Methyloterricola oryzae: one gene and its partner. The main gene of each other region encodes a partner of the protein of the gene in region 2 in a complex. Links are inferred from orthologs where the notes say so. Each region holds a gene or a part of one and is shown on either strand. Other genes may lie near its edges.

Evidence for each region.
Region 1: the proteins of ccmB (region 2) and ccmE are in contact, whole or in part, in a solved structure (PDB 8CE8), measured with the Escherichia coli proteins. The link is inferred for Methyloterricola oryzae from one-to-one orthologs.

What each region holds. Positions count from the first base shown.
Region 1 is NZ_JYNS01000008.1:80,104-85,172, reverse strand. The notes cover bases 783-3,722. They hold ccmE (cytochrome c maturation protein CcmE), read left to right. Parts: upstream 783-1,996; coding sequence 1,997-2,449; downstream 2,450-3,722. Other genes in these bases: EK23_RS12205 (heme lyase CcmF/NrfE family subunit), read left to right, coding at 2,446-3,722; ccmD (heme exporter protein CcmD), read left to right, coding at 1,830-2,000; EK23_RS12220 (calcium-binding protein), read left to right, coding at 1,105-1,728; EK23_RS12225 (NUDIX hydrolase), read left to right, coding at 783-995. Also shown: EK23_RS12230 (Rsd/AlgQ family anti-sigma factor), read left to right, coding at 1-422; more of EK23_RS12225, read left to right, coding at 438-782; more of EK23_RS12205, read left to right, coding at 3,723-4,431; flagellar assembly protein FliW, read left to right, coding at 4,539-5,003; EK23_RS12195 (DsbE family thiol:disulfide interchange protein), read left to right, coding at 5,022-5,069. UniProt on the Escherichia coli protein: Heme chaperone required for the biogenesis of c-type cytochromes. Transiently binds heme delivered by CcmC and transfers the heme to apo-cytochromes in a process facilitated by CcmF and CcmH.
Region 2 is NZ_JYNS01000022.1:5,553-10,649, reverse strand. The notes cover bases 1,336-4,303. They hold ccmB (heme exporter protein CcmB), read right to left. Parts: upstream 3,175-4,303; coding sequence 2,497-3,174; downstream 1,336-2,496. Other genes in these bases: haoB (hydroxylamine oxidation protein HaoB), read right to left, coding at 3,922-4,303; ccmA (cytochrome c biogenesis heme-transporting ATPase CcmA), read right to left, coding at 3,171-3,809; EK23_RS19040 (heme ABC transporter permease), read right to left, coding at 1,746-2,492; EK23_RS19045 (DMT family transporter), read right to left, coding at 1,336-1,662. Outside these bases: EK23_RS19050 (Aq_1264-related membrane protein), read left to right, coding at 21-770; more of EK23_RS19045, read right to left, coding at 790-1,335; more of haoB, read right to left, coding at 4,304-4,902; EK23_RS19020 (multiheme c-type cytochrome), read right to left, coding at 4,922-5,097. UniProt on the Escherichia coli protein: Required for the export of heme to the periplasm for the biogenesis of c-type cytochromes.

The sequences.
Region 1 (5,069 bases), on a different replicon or contig from region 2:
GCGAGCGCCGCCAGCAAACGAATAAACTGGTACAGGAATTGCTGGATGAGAGAAAGGAAGTTTGGTCCGTCTACAGCCATATTGCCGAGATGCAGCCTTTCCAGGCGGAGCAACCCTTGGAGATCCTAGTCCAGCAATTCTGCCAAGTACTGATCGACTATGTCTCCTTGGCGCACTTTGGAATCTTTCAGCGCCTGGGCGATGGAAGTGAGCGCCGCCAGCGTGTTCTTGAAGTGGCGGAGAAAATTTATCCTCGCCTTTCGGCGGCTACGGAGGCGGCGGTGCAGTTCAACGACACCTATGAAAGGGTCGAGGGCGACACCTTGCGCAGAACATTGGCTCAGGACCTGTCCAAGTTGGGGGAAGAATTGGCGGCCCGGTTTGAGCTGGAAGACCAGTTGATTCGGAGCCTGATGGCCTGAAGTGGACGGCAACTTGTGAATTTTTGCAGTCACTGTGGATCCCCTGTGCGTGTAGGGGTGCCTGAGGGTGACGATAGGCCGCGGCATATTTGCGATGCCTGTGGAGCCATCCATTACCACAACCCGAAGATCATTGCCGGCTGCATTCCGGTCTGGGGGGATCACGTGCTGCTCTGCCGCCGGGCCATCGAGCCCCGCAAAGGTTTGTGGACCCTGCCCGCGGGTTTCATGGAACAGGGCGAGACCCTGAGTCACGCGGCCATGCGCGAGGCCTTCGAGGAAGCAAACGTGGAAGTGGAGATTACTGGGCTGCAGAGCCTTTTCAGCTTGCCGCACATCTCCCAAGTCTACGTGTTTTATCACGCCCGGATGGTGGCAAAGCGGTTTTCACCCGGCGCGGAAAGTCTGGACACGCGGCTGTTTCTGGAGGCTGAGGTTCCATGGAATGAAATTGCATTCGAGACCGTGCGGCGGTCTCTCAGGTATTTTTTCGCTGACCGCCGCAATGGGGTTTTCAACCTGCATACCGAAGATGTGGTGCCGGAGGCGCACCGCATTCCGGGCGAGTGCTGAATGCGGCTCACCGGATTTTGAACCTAATTACTAGATCATCAATCCCAGAACTTTAACTAACTCAATGCTGAGGTTCTTACCTATGACGTCAAGGACATTCCCGGCAGCCATGGCGGCCGCGTTGTTGCTCTTTCTGGCTACCGATACGGCGTTGGCAGCGCCGAAGTGTCAGGGGCGCGAAGCTACAGTCACCGGTGTGACCGGGACGGAAGGCGACGATGTGATCATCGGCACCAGCAAGCGTGATTCCATCAATGGAAACGGTGGTAATGACCTGATCTGCGGGCAGGGTGGTAATGACTCCATCAGCGGCGGTGCCGGTAATGACCAAATCTATGGCGATAACGGTGACGACACGATCGACGGTGGCGACGGTGATGACTTCATTTCCGGAGATAACGGGATCGATGTGATTAATGGAGGCCTGGGCAACGATCAACTGAAGGGAAAAAACGGCAATGACTTCATCTATGGTGACGAAGGCAACGATTCCATAGCCGGGGGCAATGGAAAAGACTCCATAGACGGTGACGGCGGCAATGACGTATTGAGTGGAAATAACGGCGCCGATTCAGTTGTGGGGAGTGCCGGCAGTGACCGGATTTTCGGCAATGCAGGGAATGACAAGTTGTTCATCAGTTCCGACGATATCGAGGTCGATGGCGGCAAGGGCAAGAACACCTGTTTTGGCACCATCCCGCTGGTCTATCAGAATTGCCAGTTGACACCCTAGGCCTGTCCGAAACTTCGGAATAAACCTGCTTTTCCGGGGCAGACGGGCAGCCATCTTTAATCTTTGCAATAGGGATATTCCAATTTGACCGATAGTGCAGAATGAACTTTGAGCAATTCTTTTCCATGGGCGGCTACGCCTTCTATGTCTGGACGTCCTATGGCCTGGTATTCGCCATGCTGGTTTTCAATCTAGTCTTGCCTTGGCGCCGCAAGTCCGAGGTGCGAGACAGCATCCGACGCATGCTGAAACAGACACGAGGCCGCTCATGACGCCACGGCAAAAACGCATGTCCCTGGTCGGGTTGATGGTGGCAGGTGTTGCGGTGGCGGCTTTTTTGGGGCTTACCGCGTTTCAGAAGAACCTGCTGTACTTCTATACGCCCTCCCAGGTTGCCGCCGGAGAGGCGCCAAAAGGCTATCCCTTTCGCGTGGGCGGCTTGGTGGTGGCGGGCAGCGTCAAACGTTCCGAGGGGGTCACGGTCCATTTCAGCGTAACCGACGGAACGGCGACCGTGCCGGTGGTCTACAGCGGCATTTTGCCGGACCTGTTCCGCGAGGGACAGGGCATCATTTCCATCGGGCAGATGGACGAAAGCGGTGTATTCACCGCCTCTGAAGTCTTGGCCAAACATGATGAAAACTACATGCCGCCGGAAGTTGGCGAGGCGCTGAAAAAGAGCGGCCAGATGCCCACGAGTTACAAGGACTACCAGAAATGATCGCGGAACTGGGACATATCGCGTTGATCATGGCCTTCATGATGGCGCTGCTGCAGGTCGTGTTTCCTCTGATGGGGGCTGAGAAGGGCGTGCCGATCTGGATGGCAGTTGCGCGGCCGGCGGGGCGGGCCCAGTTCCTGTTTCTAGCGGCATCCATGTTTTGTCTGGCCTTGAGCTTCGTGAACAACGATTTCTCCGTGGCCTACGTAGCGCGCAATTCCAACAGCGCGCTGCCTCTCTATTACCGCATCTCCGCGGTGTGGGGTGCACACGAGGGTTCCATGTTGCTGTGGGCCTTCATCCTGGGGCTTTGGACTTTCGCTGTGACCTTGTTCAGCCGCAGCCTTACCGAGGAGATGCTGGCCCGTGTCTTGGGTGTCATGGGGCTGGTGAGTATCGGCATCCAGTTGTTCATTCTGCTGACCTCCAATCCGTTTGAGCGGGTCGTTCCCGCGCCCGTTGAGGGCAATGACCTGAATCCGCTGCTGCAGGACTTCGGCATGACCATCCATCCGCCCATGCTGTACATGGGCTACGTGGGTTTGAGCGTGGCCTTCAGCTTTGCCATCGCGGCCTTGCTGGGAGGTTCCCTGGATTCAGCTTGGGCCCGCTGGTCGCGCCCCTGGACCCTGGTGGCCTGGGTGTTTCTGACTTTCGGCATCACCCTGGGGTCATGGTGGGCATACTACGAACTGGGATGGGGGGGCTGGTGGTTCTGGGATCCAGTGGAAAACGCTTCCTTCATGCCCTGGCTGGTGGCGACGGCCTTGCTGCATTCCCTGGCGGTGACGGAGAAGCGAGGCGCTTTCAAGGCTTGGACGGTGCTGTTGGCCCTGTTCGCGTTTTCGCTGAGCCTGCTGGGGACTTTCCTGGTTCGCTCCGGTGTCTTGACGTCAGTGCATGCCTTCGCGTCGGATCCGGCTCGCGGCCTGTTCATACTGATCTTCCTGGCCATCGTTGTGGGCGGCTCCCTGCTGCTGTACGCCCTCCGCGTGCCCACCGTGCGAGACAACGCACATTATGAATTGGTTTCACGGGAGAACCTGCTGCTGCTCAACAACATCCTGCTGGTCACGGCGGCGGGGAGCATACTCCTGGGGACACTGTACCCGCTGATTCTGGATGCGCTCAAGCTGGGCAAGATTTCCGTGGGCCCACCTTATTTTACGGCTGTCTTCGCGCCAGTGATGGCTCCCATATTCCTTCTGGCTGGCGTGGCACCCATGGTGCCTTGGCGCAGCGGCAGCGTGAGAGCGCTATTTCAGCGGGTGCGCTATCTGCTCGATTTCAGCCTGATGCTCGGATGGGGCCTGGTTTGGCTATGGCTCGACGAGGACGATTACGCCACTATGGCAGGCTTGGGCATGGCCATCTGGCTGGCGAGTACCCAATTACTCTCGTTGTATGGCCGTGTTCGAACCCGCGACTCCTTGCTGGCCGGTTTTCGCGCTCAGTCGCCGAGTGTTTACGGCATGACTGCCGCGCATCTGGGCGCTGCGGTGTTTCTGGTGGGTGTGGTCATGTCCAACCATTACAGCCAGGAAAAGGTTGTGCGACTGGCGCCTGGGGATTCGGCCGAACTTGGGGCCTACACGTTCAGGTTCGAGGGCATTTCCGATGTCACAGGCCCGAATTACCGTGCGAAGGAAGGTCGCTTCACGGTGCTAAAGAATGGGGCCGTCGACGACGAACTGAAGCCGCAGAAGCGCTTCTATCGGGTCCAGCGCAACACCATGACCGAGGCGGCCATAGACCCCGGCTGGTTCCGCGACCTCTACGTCGCCATGGGCGAGCAACTTGATCAGGGGGCATGGAGCGTGCGGGTGTATTACAAGCCTTTCATGCGTTGGGTATGGCTGGGCGGCCTGTTCATGGTGGCCGGCGGCTTGCTTTCGGCAAGCGACAGGCGGTACCGATTGATGGTTCGCCGCGTGGAAACCGTGCGGGACAATACGCTCGAGGCCGGGGCGGCGGCGCGGTAGGGATTACTTGCAAAAGCGCGGTAAATGGACGACTTTTATCCTCTTGAGGCTATTCAATGCGGAAATCAGTCGTCTTTAATGTCAATCAGGACTAAAGGAGTGCCACCATGCTAGTCAAGACAGCGGTTTTTGGGGAACAGGTCGTCGATCCGAGTACTGCCATCCAGTTTCCGCGCGGTTTGCCAGGATTCGAGGAATGCAAGCAATTCAAGCTGTTTCACCAGGAGGGCAGCAACCCCGTGGTCTATTGGCTGCAGTCGTTGGATCAGCCGGATGTGATGTTTTCTGTCGCCGATCCCACGGTTTTCGGCATCAATTTTGACTTTGTCCTGACTGACGAAGAGGAAGGCTTGATCGGTCCTGCATCGCCCGAGGATATCCTGCTGCTCATCCTGCTATACCGTGAGGACACGGCCAGTGAGCAGGGCTCCGCTGCGGTCAAGGGCTCGTTCAAGTCTCCCCTGGTCATCAACGTCAAAAGCCTGAAAGGGCTGCAGAAGGTGCTGGGCGACATCGAGCCCACCATCACCGTGCGCGAAAAATCTAGTTCCATCGAATTCAAGGTGCGCTGAGGCCCGACCCATTTCATCATGCGCTTTCTCATACCCCTATTCGTTTTCCTAGGTCTTGTCGTTTTT
Region 2 (5,097 bases):
CCCACCAGGAAGCCCAGCCCATGATACAAATCACTACCCTCGCGCTTCTACCCAAGGCCTACAAGGTCCTGTTCACCGGATTTCTGATGGTCATCGGCACCGGCCTCATGATGGCCGGCGCCCAGATCATGCTCACCCACGGCCAGGCGGACGGCAAAGCCGGCCTTTCCATCAACGATATCGTCTACAGCTACTACGGCAACCGAAGCGGCTCCAAACTGGAAAGCATGCTGGAAGGGCAAATGAAGGCCATGGCGCCGGACGAAGCCCGCTTCGTGCTGATTCAGTGGGCGCGTGACGGCGCTCCGCCGACGGAATGGGCCGGCAAGATTCAGCCCATCATGGAGCAGTACTGCGTGAGCTGCCACAACGGCGAATCCAGCCTGCCCAACTTCACCAAGCAGGAGGTGGTGCAGAAAGCCGCCGAGGTCGACGAGGGCGCCACGTACACGACCCTGACCCGGGTCTCCCACATCCATTTGTTCGGCATCGCCTTCATCTTCCTGTTCGTGGGCTGGATCTTTGCCATGGCCGAGTACCCCTCGCGCTGGAAGCTCATTCTGATCGCCACCCCATTCATCTTCCTCATTCTGGACATTCTGTCCTGGTGGCTGACTAAGGTGATGCCGATTTTCGCCTGGCTCACCATGATCGGCGGCATCGGTTACAGCCTGGCTTCCACCATCATGATCTTCACCTCGCTGGCGCAGATGTGGCTGCCGCGCAACCAGTGGATGCTTTACTGGACCAAAAAAGAGGAAACGGAGTAGACGCATCCGGCGCGGCGATTCAGCGTCCGCGCCGGCGTCCGCTGAACTCGTGGATAAAAAGGGCAAAGAGGATGAGCCCGGCGCCCGCGAAAACCTGGATGGAAACTGGCTCGCGGTTGGCGAGATGACCCAGGGCAAGGGCCGTCACCGGCGTGGCGAGGGTAATCAAGGCTACCCGGGTGGCCGCCAGGTGTTTGAGCACGTAGAAATAGCAGGCAAAGCCGACGGTAGTGGCCACCGCCCCCAGGTACGCAATGGAAATCAGGCTCGCCGATGGGACCTGTTGCGGCCATTGACCGTCCGCGACCCACCACGTGGCGAGGTAGGCCGGTACCGAGAGAGCCAGCCCCCCTCCCAGAAGTTGGAGTGAGGGCAGTGGCGCATGCACCCGCTTGACCCAGATGGAACTGGACGCCTGAAGGAACGCGGACAGAAGTACGCCGACGATGCCTTTCAACGACTGCGGCCCGACTTCCGCCGCCGACTCGATCATCAGGAACAGTCCCCCGATACCCAGGCCATAAGCGGTGAGACGCGGCAGCAGGGCCCCGCGCTCACCTAGCCAAAAGGCCGCCATAAGGGCGGTCATCATGGGTGTGAGCCCAAAGATCACGGCAACCCAGCCCGATGGGATGAACTGGGCTCCCCAGTACACTGCCAGCATCGAACCATAGATATGAATGGCGGCTCCCGCATAGGCCAGCAGCGACTTTCTGTCGCTGGGCAAGCGCTGACGCAGCAGTAACAGCAGAAGCCAGACGCAACAGCCGCCAATCGCCATGCGCGCGCTGGCACCGAAAAGGAAGCCGGGCCCCTCTCCGCTCCACTTGATGGCCAGGGGCGTGGTGGACCAGATCAGGACCACGCTCAGATAAGCCAGCGAGACAGCCATGTTTATGCGTCCTGGCATGCGGGCACCCAGCGCGCCCTGGCCCGTCGACTACGCGACCCCGCAAGGGGGCCGTGTTCGGGAAATCAGCGCGAATCCGCAGCGCCAAACAGTTCCTGCACCCAGGCGCTGCGCCGCTCGCGGTCCAGCACTTCGACGCGGGCACGCATCAGCACGACGGCCAGGTAATACAGCTTGAACGCCACCGCCATCACCAGCAGCGGAACCAGCATGCTGAGGTGGATGGAAGGCTTGTCGAGCTTGGTCACCGTCGGTCCCTGATGCAGGGTGTTCCACCATTCCACCGAGTAGTGAATGATGGGAATGTTGACCACACCCACGAGGATCAAGACTCCGCCCGCCCGCGCCGCGGTGCGCTTGTCGTCGATCGCGGATACCAGGGCGATATAGCCCAGATAGAGGAACAGCAGGATCAGTTCCGAGGTCAGGCGCGCATCCCAGACCCACCAGGCGCCCCACATGGGCTTGCCCCAGAGCGACCCGGTGACCAGCGCCAGGAACGTGAAGCTGGCGCCAATGGCGGCGGAGCTATTGGCCATGACGTCCGCCAGCTTGATATTCCAGATCAGGTTGATGGCACTGAGGACAGCCATCAAGGTGTAGATGAACATGGACATCCAGGCCGCAGGCACATGGACGAACATGATGCGGTAACTTTCACCTTGCTGATAGTCGGGCGGCGCCACCACAAGCCCCAGGTACAGACCATACATCATAGTCCCCAGGCACAGCGCACCGACCCAGGGAATGAGCTTGCCCGAAATGTCGTAGAAATAACGGGGCGAGGCCAGCTTATGGAAAAATAACCACATGGTATTAACTCACACTGATTCTGAGGGCGGCGGCGATGGCCAGCGGTGCTAGGGTTAGGGCCAGCACCAGCAGGGCCGCCAGGAAATAGATCTGCCCTTCGATGGGCATGCCGGCGGCCGATGCCGTCACCGCGTTGGTGGCGAAGATCAGAACCGGAATGTATAGGGGCAGAATGAGCAAGGTCAATAGGACCCCACCGCGTTTGAGGCCCACTGTCAGCGCCACGCCAATGGCCCCGATCAGGCTGAGCAATGGGGTCCCCAAGGCCAGCGTCAGTAGCAAGGCGGACATGGCCTTATCCGGCATGGCGAGGAGCAGGCCGAGGAGCGGCGCCAGCAGCAGCATGGGCAAGCCACTGACCAGCCAATGGGCGATGACCTTGGCCAGCACCAGCATCGACAAGGGCTGAGGGCTGAGCAGCATCTGTTCCAGGGCACCGTCCTCGAAGTCGCTGCGGAAGAGGTTCTCCAGGGAAAAGAGTGCCGCCAGGAGGGCAGCGATCCATATGACGCCCGGCGCTATGCGGCGCAGCAATTCCACCTCGGGACTCACACCCAAGGGATACAGCGTCACGATCATCAGGAAAAACAACAAGGGATTGGCCAACTCCCCGCGATGGCGAAAGGCCAGCAACAGGTCACGCCGCAGCATCGCGATAAAGGCCGCGGTTAATCCGTTCACGTCAGGCTCACCTTGACGGCGTCGCCGCGCACTTCGATGGCTTGATGCGAGGTCATTACCGCCATTCCACCGGATGCGAGGTGCTCCTCGATGAGTCGCGTCACCAGCGCCACGCCGCTAACGTCCAGCGCCGTGAAGGGTTCATCCATGACCCACAGTGCGGCAGGCCTGACCAGCAAGCGGGCCAGGGCGATTCTTTGTTTCTGGCCGGCGGACAGCGAGCGCGCCGGTATATCCTCGCGCCCTTCCAATCCGGTTTGCTCCAAGGCGCCGTATAGATCGGATTCGTCGCAACGAAGCCCGCCGAGCGCCATGGACACTTTAAGGTTCTCGAAAGGTGTCAGGTCGCCCTTTATCCCGAGTAGGTGCCCCAGGTAGGCCATTTCGGCGAAATAACGGGACCGATGCGTTTGAATGTCCAGACCTCGCCAGCGCACCTCGCCGGCATTGGGCAGGCTGAGTGCGGCGAGCAAGCGAAGCAGACTGGTCTTTCCGCTGCCGTTGGCGCCTTCAATTTGTAGGTACTGGGACGGTCCGAGTTTGAAGTTCAGCCCACTGAACAGCAGTTGATCACCGCGGAAACATTCCAGATCGACCACCGCCAGGCTGGGCGAAGGGTCGTTGTGTGATGTCATTGTGGGAGGCGCAAGGAACCTGGGAGAGGCGGATGGTTTAACGGGACGAACAAGACCCGTGGCATGGGTTATAAACTGAGGACAACGCGTTACGGAGGTCGATGATATACCCTTACGGCCGCCATTGGTAGAGTGAGAGGTAAGCGCCCCAGCGTGATTGATAAATCAACTTCAGGCTCTCCATCGGCTTCATCAATGAAGAGGTAAACGGCAGGAGCCGTGCCAACAAGGTCTGGGTTCCCGCTTCGCTGGTTATACGCCAGGCTCTGACATCGCCGGTCGGGAGTTGTTGCACCAGGTATGAGCCTGTCCCTTTGTCGGAGGCCCAGCGGCGCACTGCGGCAATCTGTGTGTGTATATTGCCCGAAGATGGAAACACCCTGACCTCGAACGGCAGGGTAGTACCGGCGAGGGTTTCGATTTCATTTAGCCTGGCAAGATCATCCAGAGAAACGAGCAGGTACACGGGTTGGTCTTTGGGAAGGTCCTTTTTCATTTCCTCGAGCGCGTTTTCGGCATTCATTGCCAGCCACTTGGCCAACTGCCTGTTGCGCTCGCCCGACATGAAGCCGCCTGCGGCCTTCTGCCAGAAGTTACGGGCATCCTGATCGGGGAAGGCGGCATCTTCCGGAGCATCCACCCAGGTGTTCACCCCGGCAAGGAAGCGAGCACGTTGAGCGTTGTCCCACCACGTGAGAAAAAGAGCGTCGGGTTGGGCATTTTGTCGGATGGCGGCGCCGGTCTCCCTCCAGAGATCTAGCCGCAAGGAATTTTCGGAGCTTGCTCCGGATGGGGGCAAAAAGAGCGCGGAGCGCTCCTTTCCCTCGGCGTCACGGTATTGGACCGCGCTTATCCGGAGGGTTTGCTCCGAATCGCGGCGGATATTGAATTCCCGGACCGAGACGGCTGCAAGGTGCGGGGCTAGGTCTTTCGCCCACTGGGGCGGCGCCGTCACCTCGCGGGGCACCTCGTATCGTATTGACGTCTGACCATCGGGCCATCCGAACAATACATAGAGGATCCCTGCGAGGATGAACAATCCGCCGGTCAGGCGGCGCCAAGGGATCATGGCGCGCACCTGCGGTTTCGACATAGTCCGTGCAATCCAGTCGTTATTTCTTCTTTCGGACAAGCACGAACCCCGCCACCATGAGCAAGCCGCCTAGGACGTAGCGATTGGACAAGTCTTGAGCGAAGGCGTTCAGAACCGAACGTTCGGGCGGCGCGGATTTGGCGTCGCTGAGCTTGGCTGACTTACCTTCGCGAAGTTTCGTATTTTCATCCATGA